2 regions of the Thauera sp. ZXT1-4 genome follow, and region 1 is predicted to be linked to the other one. Evidence: riboswitches for the same ligand, from Rfam matches in the RefSeq annotation. Region 1 holds a riboswitch; the other holds the start of a gene.
The links. A riboswitch is a leader RNA that binds a small molecule or an ion and turns the genes downstream of it on or off. The one in region 1 is predicted to bind S-adenosylhomocysteine.
Positions count from the first base shown of each region.

Region 2: it holds a riboswitch for S-adenosylhomocysteine, as region 1 does, so the genes downstream of both, ahcY (adenosylhomocysteinase) here and metH (methionine synthase) in region 1, are expected to answer to the same signal.

Region 1 is NZ_JBQWSN020000006.1:61,852-69,232, reverse strand. It holds gene metH (methionine synthase) at 1-2,918, opposite strand, end outside; S-adenosyl-L-homocysteine riboswitch at 2,995-3,069, opposite strand; gene ACUH78_RS06890 (bifunctional diguanylate cyclase/phosphodiesterase) at 3,304-5,916, shown strand; gene ACUH78_RS06885 (hypothetical protein) at 5,986-6,600, opposite strand; gene bamE (outer membrane protein assembly factor BamE domain-containing protein) at 6,614-7,108, opposite strand; gene ACUH78_RS06875 (ABC transporter substrate-binding protein) at 7,377-7,381, opposite strand, start outside.
Region 2 is NZ_JBQWSN020000004.1:167,965-175,345, reverse strand. It holds gene ACUH78_RS05415 (ATP-binding protein) at 1-393, opposite strand, end outside; gene metF (methylenetetrahydrofolate reductase [NAD(P)H]) at 414-1,253, opposite strand; gene ACUH78_RS05405 (TlyA family RNA methyltransferase) at 1,286-2,137, opposite strand; gene ACUH78_RS05400 (carbon-nitrogen hydrolase family protein) at 2,145-3,020, opposite strand; gene ACUH78_RS05395 (GNAT family N-acetyltransferase) at 3,017-3,673, opposite strand; gene ahcY (adenosylhomocysteinase) at 3,744-5,159, opposite strand; S-adenosyl-L-homocysteine riboswitch at 5,259-5,363, opposite strand; gene ACUH78_RS05385 (methyl-accepting chemotaxis protein) at 5,597-7,231, shown strand; gene ACUH78_RS05380 (calcium/sodium antiporter) at 7,247-7,381, opposite strand, start outside.

The sequences.
Region 1 (7,381 bases):
CTCACCAGCTCGCCCAGCTCGACATCGATCGCCTGCACGCCGAGCATGTTGGGGCGCGGCGGCTGGTAGGGCGTGAACCCGGCCTGGTGGGCAGTGCTGCACGCCGCCACACGCTCGGCAGTCCAGTCAGTGCGGAAAGCGTTGGCACGCGCTGCCTCAAGGCCGACCAGCTGCATGCCCTTCTTGCCGGCGTGCAGGACGCGGATCTTCTCGTAGTCGGCGGCGACCTCGGCCTTGAAGGCTTCGCTCTGGCCCTCCGACAGCAGTGCGGTGACCACGCCCACCGCGCGTGAGGCGTCGGGCACGTACACGACAGGCTGGTCGTAGTGCGGGGCGATCTTGATCGCGGTGTGGTTGCGGCTGGTGGTGGCACCGCCGATCAGCAGCGGCACCTCGAAGCCCTGGCGCTTCATCTCTGCGGCAACGTGGGCCATTTCCTCCAGCGAAGGCGTGATCAGGCCCGACAGACCGATCGCCTGCGCGCCGTGTTCCTTCGCCGCCTCCAGGATCTTCGCTGCCGGCACCATCACGCCGAGGTCGATCACCTCATAGCCGTTGCAGCCGAGCACCACGCCGACGATGTTCTTGCCGATGTCGTGCACGTCGCCCTTGACCGTGGCCATGATGATGCGGCCCTTGCTGCTGGCGCCGGTGCGCAGCTTCTCGGCCTCGATGTAGGGGATGAGGTGGGCGACCGCCTGCTTCATCACCCGCGCCGACTTCACCACCTGCGGCAGGAACATCTTGCCCGCGCCGAAGAGGTCGCCGACGACGCTCATGCCCGCCATCAGCGGGCCTTCGATGACCGCGAGCGGCGGCTTGCCCTCGGCCTCGAGCCTGGCACGTACCTCCTCGGTATCGGCGACGACGAACTCGGTGATGCCCTTGACCAGCGCGTGGCTCAAACGCTCCTCGACCGGCCACTCGCGCCAGGCCAAGTCCTGGGCGGACTCCTTCGCCTGACCCTTCACCGTCTGCGCGAACTCAACCAGGGCCTCGCCCGCGCCGGGCCTGCGGTTCATCACCACGTCCTCGACCTTCTCGCGCAGTTCGGGCGCGAGCTCGTCATACACGCCGAGCTGGCCGGCATTGACGATGCCCATCGACAGGCCAGCCTTGATCGCGTGGTACAGGAACACGGTGTGGATCGCCTCGCGCACCGGATCGTTGCCGCGGAAGCTGAAGGACACGTTCGACACCCCGCCCGAGGTCTTGGCGTAAGCCAGGTTCTCCTTGATCCACGCCACGGCGTTGATGAAATCGACCGCGTAGTTGTCGTGCTCCTCGATGCCGGTGGCGATGGCGAAGATGTTGGGGTCGAAGATGATATCTTCGGCCGGGAAGCCGGCGCCGCCTTCGGCCACCGGCTTGGTGAGCAGCTTGTAGGCGCGCTCGCAGATCTCGGTCTTGCGGCGGAAGGTATCGGCCTGGCCCTGCTCGTCGAAGGCCATCACGATCACCGCCGCGCCGTAGCGGCGCGCGAGGCGGGCCTGGCGCAGGAACTCGGCCTCGCCTTCCTTCATCGAGATCGAGTTGACCACGCCCTTGCCCTGGATGCACTTGAGGCCGGTCTCGATCACCGACCACTTCGACGAGTCGAGCATGATCGGCACGCGCGAGATGTCGGGCTCGGTAGCGATGAGCTTGCAGAACCGCTCCATGGCGGCGACCGAATCGAGCATCGCCTCGTCCATGTTGATGTCGATGACCTGGGCGCCGTTCTCGACCTGCTGGCGCGCCACCGCGAGCGCGTCGTCGAAGCGGCCCTCGAGGATCATGCGCGCGAAGGCCTTGGAACCAGTGACGTTGGTGCGCTCGCCCACATTGACGAACAGCGCGTCGCCGCCGACGTTGAAGGGCTCGAGGCCCGACAGGCGCAGCTTCTTCTCGATGGTGGGCACGACGCGCGGCGCGAGGCCCGCAACGGCTTCGGCGATCGCCGCGATGTGCGCCGGCGTGGTGCCGCAGCAGCCGCCGACGATGTTCACCAAGCCACTCTGCGCCCACTCGCGGATCTGGCCGGCGAGATGCTCGGGCGTCTCGTCGTAGCCGGTAGGCGACAGCGGGTTGGGCAGGCCGGCGTTGGGGTGGGCGGACACGTGGGTGTCGCAGGCGTTGGACAGTTCCTCGACGTACTGGCGCAGCTGGTCGGCGCCGAGCGCGCAGTTGAGGCCGAAGCTGATCGGCTGCGCGTGGCTGAGTGAATTCCAGAACGCCTCCGCGGTCTGGCCCGACAGCGTTCGGCCGGAGGCATCGGTGATGGTCCCAGAGATCATCACCGGCACGCGCTGGCCGCCGCTTTTCTCAATCTCGTCGAACAGCTTCTCGATCGCGAACACCGCGGCCTTGGCGTTGAGCGTGTCGAACACCGTCTCGATCAGCAGGATGTCGGCGCCGCCTTCGAGCAGGGCCTTGGCCGAGTCGTAGTAGTCGTCGGCCAGCGCATCGAAGCTGATGTTGCGGAAGCCGGGATCGTTCACATCCGGCGAGATCGACAGCGTGCGCGAGGTCGGCCCGAGCACGCCGGCACAGTAGCGCGGCTTGGCGGGGTTCTTCGCGGTGTACTCGTCGCACAGCTCGCGCACCAGGCGCGCGCCCTCGACGTTGAGTTCGTAGGCCAGCGCCTCGAGCCCGTACTCCGCCTGCGACACGCGGGTGGCGTTGAAGGTGTTGGTCTCGATGATGTCCGCGCCGGCCTCGAGATAGGCGCGGTGGATGCCGACGATCACGTCCGGGCGCGTGAGCACCAGCAGGTCGTTGTTGCCCTTGAGGTCTTTCGGGTGGTCGAGGAAGCGATCGCCGCGGTAGTCCGCCTCGCCCAGCTTCTCCTGCTGGATCATGGTGCCCATCGCGCCGTCGAGGATCAGGATGCGGTCGGCGAGAAGCTGGCGAAGTTCGGTACTGCGATCGGATTGCATGGCTGGGTCCTCGGTCGTTCGACGGTCGCCGGGCAACGCCACGCACAAAAGCGAACGGCGCCACAAACCGGCTGAAGGTTTGTGAGCGCCGTTGATCGGTTGCCGAGCCTGGCCCGCACAGGTTCGGTGGGTCGCAGCGCTCCTCGGCAAGCTTTGGATTCTAGTCCCTGCGCAAAACGCTGCCAAGGCAGAATGGCGAGGAAATCTCGCCACACGGAGACGCCCCAGGCCTCGTCCGGACGAGCGTCACCACCGCACGGGCACGCTGTCAGCGCGGATCCGCACTGTTCGTTCTGCCGTCCGCAATGACGAATGTCACACACCACACTACGCTCAACTGGCAGCATAGAGCGCCACGACCGCACCCGGAACACCCATCCTCGAGATGCAGCAACGCACCACACTTCGCAGCGTCCTCTTCACCCGCCTGATGATGCTCGTCGGCAGCGCGGTGGTAGCGCTTGCGCTCGGGTTCGCGATCTTCGGCCTGCAGCCCCTGCACGACACCCTCGCCTCCAAGGAATTCACCCGGGTGGCCGATGGCGTGCGCAATGCCCTGCAGCAGACGGTTGCGCTCCCTGCCGCCCTGCTCGCACCGTCGACGAGCTGGATCGCGGATCTGCCGCCCGAACTCGACGACCCGCTCAAGATCGAGCGTCGCTTCAAGGCGTTGCTGACCCATGTTCCGAACCTCAGCTCGGTCGTGCTCGGCACCGAAGACGGCAGGGGCTGGGTGCTGATCCGCCTGCCGGATGGCAGCTGGCGCAGCCGGGTCACGAATCGGGCGAACTGGGGCGACATGCACCTGATCATCGAAGAGACGCCGGAAGGCGAGCGCAGCGAGGCGCTGGAGCGCTTCGACTACGATGCCCGCACCCGCCCCTGGTACATCGGCGCGAAATCGAACGCGGACGGCGCGGCGCACTGGACAACCCCCTACACTTTCTTCACCACGGGAGACCCGGGGGTGACCACCTCGCGGCGCTTCCAGCTTGGCGACGGGACGCAGGCGGTCCTCGGCCTGGACATCATGCTGCGCGACCTGTCGATCTCCACGCAGCAGGCGCGCGTCGGACAGAGCGGGCTGGCCCTGATCCTCACCAGCGACGAGCGGGTGCTCGGCCTGCCCCGGCGCCCCGAGGACGTTTCCTCGGACGAATGGCTCGGCAGCCTGCTCCTGCCGGCGAGTGCACTCGGTCTAGACAGCGTGAACAAGGCGCTGGTCGCGTGGCGGCAAGCCGGACGCACCGCGTACTCGGAGCGGCGCATCGACAGTGGCGGCGAGTCATGGCTCGCCGCCATGCACGAGCATCGTCTTGGAGAACAGCGCCTGTGGGTGCTCACCCTGGCGCCCGCCGCCGAGTTCGCTGCGCCCTGGTCACGCGTGCTGCTCGGCACGGCACTCGCCCTCACCGTGCTGATGATCCTTGCTGCGGCCGTGGCGCAGCGCGTTTCGCGCCGCATCGCCGCACCGCTCGAAGCACTCGCCGCCACCGGCAAGCGTATCGGCAAACTGGACTTTTCGCCGACACCCCCGCTATCCACGCACATCGAAGAGATCGCACAACTCGATCGCGTCCTTGGCGACATGCGTGCCCGGCTCGCCAACAACCAGGCTTCACTCGACCAGCAGTCGATCCGTCTGCAAGCCCAGGTTGAGGAGCTGCGCACAGCGGAGCATCGCATCCACGCGCTCGCCTACTACGACCCGCTGACCCATCTGCCCAACCGGCGCCTGATGATGGACCGGGTGAATCACGCCATCTCGAGCAGCCAACGTCGGGGCACGCACTGCGCACTATTGCTGCTCGACCTCGACAACTTCAAGACCCTGAACGACACCCTGGGCCACGACCACGGCGACGAACTGCTGCGCGAGATCGCGGAGCGCCTCGCCCGCAGCACACGCAAGTGCGACACCGTGGCACGTCTGGGCGGGGATGAGTTCGTCGTGGTGCTCGAGGACCTGGGCACGGACCCCGAGGAAGCACGGGCGCAAGCCGAGGCCATCGGGCACAAGATCCTGCTCGCCGTGGAGCATGCGTACCGCTCGGGCCATTTCGAGACGCGGATCTCCGCCAGCATCGGCGTGACCCTGTTCGGTAGCGCCCCCGACAGCGCCGATGCACTGCTCAAGCATGCCGACATGGCCATGTATCGGAGCAAGGCGACTGGCCGGAATTGCATGCATTTCTTCGGCCCCGAGATGGAGCAGGCGCTCTCCGAACGTACCCAGCTCGAAACCGAGCTACGGGCGGCACTGCCGGGCAGGAGTCTCGCGCTGCACTACCAGCCCCAGGTCGACGCTTCCGGCCGGATCGTCGGCGCCGAGGCGCTGCTACGCTGGACGCATCCCCAGCGCGGCCCCATCTCGCCTGCCGAGTTCATCCCCATCGCGGAAGAAAGCGGCCTCATCATCGCGCTCGGCGCCTGGGTGCTGGAAACCGCATGCGCGCAACTGGCCGCATGGGCGAGCGATCCACGTCTGCCGCCGATCGAGATCGCCGTCAACGTCAGCGCCCGCCAGTTCCGCCACGAGGGCTTCGCCGACATGGTGTCCAGCGTCGTACGCCACGCAAACATCCCGCGCGGACGCCTCAAGCTCGAGCTGACCGAGAGCCTGCTGCTCGAAGACGTGGAATCGGCGATCACGCGCATGGAGGCGCTGAAGGCGCTCGGGGTCGGCTTCGCGCTCGACGACTTTGGAACGGGCTATTCTTCCCTGACCTACCTCAAACGCCTGCCGCTGACGAATCTGAAGATCGATCAGTCCTTCGTGCGCGACGTCATGACGGACCCCAACGATGCGGCGATCGCACGTACCGTCATCGCGCTCGGCCGGACCCTGGATCTGATCGTGATCGCCGAAGGCGTCGAGCAGCCCGCGCAGTTCGCGTTCCTTGCCGACGCCGGGTGCGACCGATTCCAGGGCTACTTCTTCGGCCGCCCGGAGCCTGCCGAGGCTTTCCAGCAACGGCTGCTGGACGCACCGGGCTGACGCGCCACAGTCCCCGCGCTGCCGCCTCCGCTCCGAACGCAATCCGGACACGGGGAAAGCGGGGTGGCCCTACCAGAACCAGGGGTGCGCGAAGGGGTGCGGATAGAAGGGGCGCGGATAGCCCCAGAAACCCGGCCCCCAGCCCCAGGGGTAGGGAGGATAGGCTCCCCAAGCGCCCCATCCCGGGCCCTCGCGCGGATAGACGTAGGTCTGGCTGGTACGGACCACCTTGTCATCGATGAAGTGAACGTTGAACAAGGTTGCGATGCCCGGGCCGTCATTGCGCACATTCCAGTCCCAGACCTCTTCGCCCGAGTTTCTGAAGCGCTGCTCCGAACGGTGGGCGCCGAGCAGGCGGGAGACTTGCTCCTTGTCCATTCCACGCTCCACACGCGCCAGGTTATCCGGCGCCAGCGCATCCCACTGGCGCAATACGATGCCGCCCTGATCGACGTGTACCATCAGGCAACTGCGGCCATTCGGCTGGGTGGAATACTCCAGCGTCGTGGTGCCGTCATCGTTGCTCCAGCGCCGGGTCGGCTCCCCCCGCGCAGCCAGGGCCTCGGCTTCGGTGGCGAAGGGCCGTGGCGGCTCGAAGCTGGCACAACCCTGAAGCTGCAAGGCTGCGAGCACCAGTAGCGCAGCCGCCAAAAGCCGCCAGCGATGCGAAATCGGATACGTCATGACCGCCTCCGTATCAACGGCCGCGGTGAAGGGTGTATCGCCCGGTCCCCGTCACGCGGCCATCGACGTTGAACGACACGGTGAAATATTCGGGCTCGTTGGTGCCGGCGAATCCGTGCGAGTACTTCCAGTCCCAAACGGTTTCCTGCTTGACGGCGAAGAACTGGCTGGACGCAGGTTTGCCGAGCAGTCGCCGGACCTGATCGGGATCCATGCCCTTTTCGACCCTGGCAAAGGTCTGCTCGTTCAGTACCTGGTCGATGCTGCGCAGGATCTGGTCCGAGCCGATGGTGATCATGAAGCATTCGATCCCCTCGGGCTGACGGCTGAACTCCCAGGTCAGGGATCCATCCTCGTTGCGCCACTCCATGTGCGGCGGACCAAAGCGTTCGCGCACCTCGGCAGCGGTCGACACCCCGGGCTGCAGTTCGCGCATGTTGATGTAGTCGCAGGCGGTGATGCCGATCGCCGACAGCAGGCCACAAAGCCAGGCAATGAAGCGTTTCATGTCCGTCCCTCCCGAGCACCGCACCATGAGCGCGCAATACAACCACCGGACTGCGGCGACAGGGCCGATCCGCGGCGCGCGCGGCATGCCCCGAGGATCCGCCATGGCCGCCGGATTTGCAATGCCCGAAGCGTGAGCGTTTGCAATGCGCCGAGGCACGCGGCGGCGGCGCATCATCAAAGCAAGAAGGACCGGACAGGAAGCGTCCTGTCCGGCCCTTCGAGTTACAGCGGCAGGCCGGCACGCGGCCGGCCACGCACACTCTCCATCACT
Region 2 (7,381 bases), on a different contig from region 1:
ACCGATGCGGCTGTCGGAGCCCTCCGCCGTCTGCCCGGCCCGCCACGCAGGCGCATCGCCTTCTTCGTGAGGATAGCGGGCGATGCGCAGGCCCCGGTTGTCGTGAAGCTCTGCCTGCAGCACGCTCGCCGCGTGCTGCAGGGTTTCCAGCACGCGGCGCGCCGAGTCGGCGTCGTCGAAGGCGAGGCTGGCTGCGGCGTTTCCGGCCAGCACGCGGGCCATTGCATGGCTGTTCGATTTCAGGGCCATGGCGCTGATCACCACATTACCGACGATCAGCAGGGCGGCGACCAGGCCTACTGCAACGCCGAGCGCGATGAGGTTCGCCCGCCGCAAGGCGTGACCGAGTGAAACCCGGCGTGCGGGGGCTTCGTGGCGGGCGCGTTCTTCCATGGGTGCGGAGTGTGCGACGCTCAGGCCTGGGCCGTCAGGCCAAGTCGCCTGCAGATCTCCAGCGTCGGCCCAGCCGCGTTCATGCTGTAGAAGTGCAGGCCCGGCGCCCCCGCGGCGAGGAGTTTCTCGCACAGGCGCGTGACCACGTCGAGGCCCAGGGCGCGGATGGCATCCGTGTCGTCCCCATAGCTCTCGAAGGTCTTGCGCATCCAGCGCGGGATCTCGGCACCACAGGCGTCGGAGAAGCGTGCCAGCTTGCTGAAGCTGCCGATCGGCATGATGCCCGGCACGATGGGGACGTTCAGGCCCAGCTTGCGCACCGCGTCGACGAAGTTCAGGTAGGCGTCGACGTTGTAGAAGTACTGCGTGATCGCCGAAGTGGCGCCGGCCTCGACCTTGCGCTGAAAGGCGGCCAGATCGTCCCTGGGGCTTTTCGCCTGCGGATGCCACTCGGGATAGGCGGCGACCTCGATGTGGAAGCGGTCGCCTGTTTCGGCGCGGATGAACTCGACCAGCTCGTTCGCGTAGCGGAACTCGCCCGGATCCTGCACGCCCGAGGGCAGGTCGCCGCGTAGCGCGACGATGCGGCGGATGCCGGCGGCGGTGTAGTCCTGCAGGATCTCGCGGATGTTCTCGCGCGTGGAGCCGATGCACGACAGATGCGGTGCAGCCTCGAAGCCGGCGGCGGCGATCTCTTTGACCGTGTTGAAGGTGCGCTCGCGGGTGGAACCGCCGGCGCCGTAGGTCACCGAGAAGAAGGCGGGCTGCAGGGCTGCCAGGCGGTCGCGGGTGGCGCGCAGCTTGTCGGCACCTTCCGGGGTGGTGGGCGGGAAGAATTCGATGGAGATCTCGGGGGTCATGTCGGCTTTGCCCGCAGGGGGCGCGAAGGGTGTCAGGAAATGCGTGGGGACAGGGTGGCGTCCGCCAGCCTGCCATGAAAAAGGAATTCGTGGTTACCGTCGCCGCCGGTGATCGGCGAGTCGAACCAGTCGAGCACGTCGATGCCGGCTGCCCCAGCGGCGGCGCGGATGCGGGTTTCAACCCCGGAGTACAGGGCGGTGTCGCGCACGATGCCACCCTTGGTCAGGCCCTGAGGCCCGACTTCGAACTGGGGTTTGACCAGTGCGAGAACGTGGCCGCCCGGCGCAAGCAGCGCCGGCCACTGCGGCAGCAGCAGGGCGAGCGAGATGAAGCTGGCGTCGCAGACGATCAGCCCGAAGCCATGGGCCGGCATGTTTTCGCCGAGGTCGGCAGCGCGCAGATAGCGGGCATTCAAGCCTTCGAGCGTGATGCAGCGCGGATCCTGCCGCAGCCGGGAATGGAGCTGGTCGTGGCCGACCTCGATGCCGACGACCTTCGCCGCCCCCGCCTGCAGCAGGCAGTCTGTGAAGCCGCCAGTAGACTGGCCCACGTCCAGGCAGGTGAAGCCGCGCACGTCCAGCCCGGTGCGGGAGAGCGCGCCGGCGAGCTTGAGCCCGCCGCGCGACACGAAGCGGTCGTCGGGGTCGGACGTGACCGCCAGCCGCGCCGACGGCGGCAGGAGCTGAGCGGGCTTGCTCACTGGCTTGCCCTCGCAGCTCACCCGGCCGGCCTCGATCAGGGCACGCGCTGCGGTGCGCGAGGGCGCAAGGCCCTGCGCGACGAGCAGATGGTCGGCGCGCGGCAGCCCATGCCCAGCCGGGGCCGAGGTATGCGGGTGCGGCGTGGGGGGCGGGCGACTGCTGCGGCGGTGGAAGGACTTCAAGGCTGCCTCAACCGATCTTGATCACTTCGACGGGGTGCTCGTATACGTCCTTGCGCTTGTCGTAGAGCGGGATGGTCGTGCCGTTCAGGCGGTTGCTCTGCAGGTCCTTGAGGTCGACGTCGGCGACCACGATCTGCTCGATGTTCGGCGTGCCCTCGGCGGCGATGCCGTCGCGCGCGAAGGGGAAGTCCGAGGGCGTGATGATGCTCGCCTGGCCGTAGTGCAGGCCGAGGCCCTCGACCGGCAGGTTGCCCACGGTGCTGGTCATGGCCACGAAGACCTGGTTCTCGATCGCGCGTGCGTGGCAGCAGTAGCGCACGCGCAGGAAGCCCTGGCGGTCATCGGTACATGAGGGCACGAACAGGATGTCGGCGCCCGCCTCGCACACCATGCGTGCGAGCTCGGGGAACTCGATGTCGTAGCAGATCAGGATGGCGATGCGTCCGAAGGGCGTGTCGAACAGGCGCAGCTGGTCGCCGGCGTCGGTGTTCCACTTCTCGCGCTCCCAGCGTGTGCGGTGGATCTTGTCCTGCTCGAAGACCTCGCCTCCGGGGGTGAAGTAGTAGGCGGTGTTGAGCAGGCGGCCATCCTCGTGCAGCGTGGGGTGGCTGCCGCCGATGAGGTGCACGTTCCACTCGTGCGCCAGCTCGAGCATCAGTTCTTTGTAGCGCCGGGTGTAGTCGTTCATGTTGCGCACCGCGGCGCAGACGTCCGTGGTGTCCATGAAGGACAGCAGCTGGGTGGTGAATATCTCGGGCAGGAGCACGAACTGGGGCTTGTAGTCGCCCGCGGCCTTCATGATGAAGCGCACCTGGTTCTCGAAGCCCGCCCAGTCGTGGATGGAGCGCAGCAGGTATTGAACGGCGGCGATACGTACGATCATGGGTGGATATCCTCCTTGATTTCGGTGGGCCGGGTGGGGTCGTAGTCGGGGTTGAGCCAAACGATCAGCGAGGCGTTGCCATGCGACTCGACGTCCTCGGGCAGGTAGTCGGGGATCACGCCGCAGTACGAGAAGCCCTCGCGCAACTGGAAGCTCAGCACCGGGTCGGTGAAGTCGCCCCACACCACCTTCTGCGCGTAGAACTCGGGGCTCATCGCGTCGGCGTGTGCGGCGTAGCCCGGCAGCCGGCCACAGGCGATGATGCGTTTGAGGTTCATGGCCCGGCACAGGTTGCGCCTGCCCTCGTAGAGCAGATGACCAAGCCCCAGGCCGCGCACCTCGGGGTCGACGAAGACCTCGGCGCCATACAGCGTGCGGCCGTCCGGGTTGTGCTGATCGAAGGTGCCGGCGCCGGTGATCTCGCGCCAGGTGTGGGACTCGGCCCAATCGTCCCACAGCACGATCAGCGAACTCGCGCAGCCGGCCACGCCGTCGTCGGTCTCGACCACGATCTGGCCCTGCGGAAACACGTCGAGTTGCTCGCGCAGCTTGCGCTGGCTCCATGGCGGGATGGTCGGGTAGACACGCGCCTGCAGCGCGATCAGGGCGGGGATGTCCTCCACCCGGGTGTTGCGAACCCTCGGGTACGGCATGCTGATCCTCCTCGTTGCGCGCCGCGGGCGGGCGGCCCGGAGAGGCTCTGCCCGCGGCGCCGGCGCGGCATCAGTAGCGGTACTGGTCGGTCTTGTACGGGCCCTGCTTCGGTACGCCGATGTAGGCCGCCTGCGCGTCGGTGAGCTCGGTGAGCTGCACGTTGAGCTTCTTCAGCTGCAGGCGGGCGACCTTCTCGTCCAGGTGCTTGGGCAGCGTGTAGACGCCTACAGGATAGTCCGCCGTGCGGGTGAAGAGTTCGATCTGCGCGATCGTCTGGTTGGCGAAGGAGCTCGACATCACGTAGCTCGGGTGCCCGGTGGCGCAGCCGAGGTTCACCAGGCGGCCCTTGGCGAGCAGGATGATGCGTTTGCCATCGGGGAAGATGATGTGATCCACCTGCGGCTTTATCTCCTCCCACTGATAGCCCTCGACGCTGGCGACGTCGATCTCGTTGTCGAAGTGGCCGATGTTGCAGACAATGGCCTGGTCACGCATCTTCGCCATGTGGTCGTGGGTGATGACATGGTAGTTGCCGGTGGCGGTGACGAAGATGTCGGCCTTGTCGGCGGCGTACTCCATGGTCACTACGCGGTAGCCTTCCATCGCGGCCTGTAGCGCGCAGATCGGGTCGATCTCGGTCACCCACACCTGGGCCGACAGCGCACGCAACGCCTGGGCCGAGCCCTTGCCTACGTCGCCGTAGCCGCACACCACGGCGATCTTGCCTGCCACCATCACGTCGGTGGCGCGCTTGATGCCGTCGACCAGGGATTCGCGGCAGCCGTACAGGTTGTCGAACTTGGACTTGGTCACCGAATCGTTGACGTTGATCGCCGGGAACTTGAGTTCGCCGCGCGCGTGCATCTGGTACAGGCGGTGCACGCCGGTGGTGGTTTCCTCGGTCACGCCCTTGATCTGCGCCAGGCGGGTCGAGTACCAGGTCGGGTCCTGCGCCAGCTTGGCCTTGATCGCGGCGAAGAGCACGGTTTCCTCTTCCGAGCCCGGCTTGGCAAGCACGGAAAGGTCCTGCTCGGCGCGTGCGCCCAGGTGCAGCAGCAGCGTGGCGTCGCCGCCGTCGTCGAGGATCATGTTGGAGTAGCCACCGTCCTTCCATTCGAAGATGCGGTGGGTGTAGTCCCAGTAGTCGGTCAGCGACTCGCCCTTGACCGCGAACACCGGGATGCCGTCGGCGGCGATGGCCGCGGCGGCGTGGTCCTGGGTCGAGAAGATGTTGCACGAGGCCCAGCGCACCTGGGCGCCGAGCGCGGTCAGCGTCTCGATCAGCACCGCGGTCTGGATGGTCATGTGCAGCGAACCGGTGATGCGCGCGCCCTTGAGCGGCTGGCTGGCGGCGTATTCCTCGCGGATCGCCATCAGGCCGGGCATCTCGGTTTCGGCAATGCGGATTTCCTTGCGGCCCCAGTCGGCGAGCGACAGGTCAGCGACGACGAAATCGGTGAAACGGGTGTCAGCCACAGCGTTCATGAAAAGCTCCATGCTATGGCCGGGCGGGACGGGGGAGGGCAGCATGGCGCTGCAGGCGGCTCACCCGACATCCCGGACCCGGCAGGGGTTGAGACGATTAGCAGGTGAGCGCCGTTGTACTGCAACCCGCCGGGCGGCGGGGTCCGAGCCTGGGGGCCACAGCCGGCAAAGCCGGCGGGCGCCTCGCAGCGCTCCTCGGTAGCGCGTCATTATATCCGATGGATGTCCGCGTGGACCGTGATGGAAGAGACGGTGCAGGAAGAGACGATGAGGTGGTGATCGATGAGGTGGTGGCGCTCCGTGCCGGACGGCCCCCGGGATGTGACATCGTGCCTAAAGGCTTTCGTTGCCTTGCCGATATCCTCATCAGGATACGCTTATGACGGCCGGGGCGATGAAGCCGGGCCGACCCCCTGACTGCACGCACGAGAACGAAGATGGCTTCCAAGACCCTGTCCGTAAGATCCCAGCTCGTATTGCTGGCCGCTTCGACCTGCGGCCTTTTCCTGCTCGCCCTGGGCGGCGCGCTGTGGCAGATGCAGCTTGCGGGCGAGCGCCTGTCCGGCTTCATCGAGACCGAGCTCGCCGTTGAGCGTGATGTCACGCGCACCTATGCGCAAGGCCTGCAGATGGGCCAAGCCTTGCGCAATATCCTGCTCGATCCCGGTAACCCCAAGGCCTACGAGAACTTCGATCAGGCCAAGCACCAGTTCGACGGGATGCTGGCGCAGATCGTCGCGCGCGGACACGTCCTCGAGGGGGGTGCGGCCTCGGCCGCACGCATGCAGGAGATCGTCCAGCGCTGGGCGCCGCTGCAGGCGCAGGTGATCGAAAGGGTGCGCGCCGAGGACCTGCAGGCTGCACGCGAGGTGCTGGTGCGCAGCGAGACGCCGGCCTGGCGCGAGATCCGCGGCGAGCTGATGAAGCAGATCGCGCATCTCGAAAAGCTGACCGCCGGAATGCGATCGGATTCGGCACAGGCACTGGAGCGCAGTCGGCTCGTCGTTCTCGGGCTGGGCGCTTTTGCGCTGCTGGTGTGCGTGGTGGCTTCGGTGCTGGTGACGCGCAATGTGCTGTCCCGCCTGGGCGGCGAGCCCGCCTACGCGGCGGAGGTGGCGCAGCGTATCGCGGACGGGGATCTTCAGCAGCGTGTCGAGATCCGCGGCGGCGACGGGCGCAGCCTGCTGGCCGCGATGCAGGACATGCAGGGCGGACTGCAAACCATCATTCGGGGGATTCGCGCGGACGCCGGGCGGCTCGTCGCCGCGGCGGACGCGCTGCGCAACAACGAGGAGAAGGTGGCAACCGCTACCCTGGCGCAGACCGACGCGGCGCAGGCGATCGCGGCTTCGATCGAGGAACTGAGCACCAGCATCTCGGTCGTCGCTGAACATGCGAACGACGCTGACCGCCTCAGCGGCAACTCCGAAGCTCAGATGCACGACAGCGTGAAGGTGATCAACCAGGCGGTCGAAACCATCGGCCTGGTGGAGCAACGCATGACCGCGTCAGCCGCGGTGGTGGCGGACCTCGGCATCAGTGCGGAGAGCATCTCCAACATCGCGCAGGTCATTCAGGACATTGCTGACCAGACCAATCTGCTGGCGCTCAATGCCGCGATCGAGGCGGCGCGCGCGGGTGAGCAGGGACGTGGTTTTGCCGTCGTGGCGGACGAGGTGCGCAAGCTCGCCGAGCGTACCCGCCAGTCGACACACGAGATCAATGCCATGATCGAGCGCGTTCAGGCCAATGCCCGTCAAGCCGTGGGGACGATGGAGGAGGGGCGCCAACTGGCAGAGCGCGGCGCCGAGAACGCCGAGCGCGCGCGCGCCGCTGTGGCTGCTTTGGAGGGCGGCGCGGTCGAGGTGCGGGAGGTGGTCGGGTCGATCAACGCCGCCCTTGGCGAACAGCGTCAGGCCAGCTCCGATATTGCTCAGCGCGTCGAGAGCATCGCCCGCATGAGCGAAGAAAGCCACGGCGCCACGCGCGACTCGTTGCAGCGCGCCGGAGAGCTGAGCCAGCTCGCGGACGCGCTCGAGCAGGCAGTGCGCCGCTTCCGCGTATCGGCCTGAGGGCAGGCGCTGCGTTCAGCGGCGCGGGTTGCTGTCGGATTGGCGGAGCATGCTGACGATCAGTGTGATCACCGTGATCGGCAGCACATAGCCGAGCATCACGCCCGAGAAGGCCGGCAGGCTGTCGTGCTGTTGCGCCTGCAGCACGAG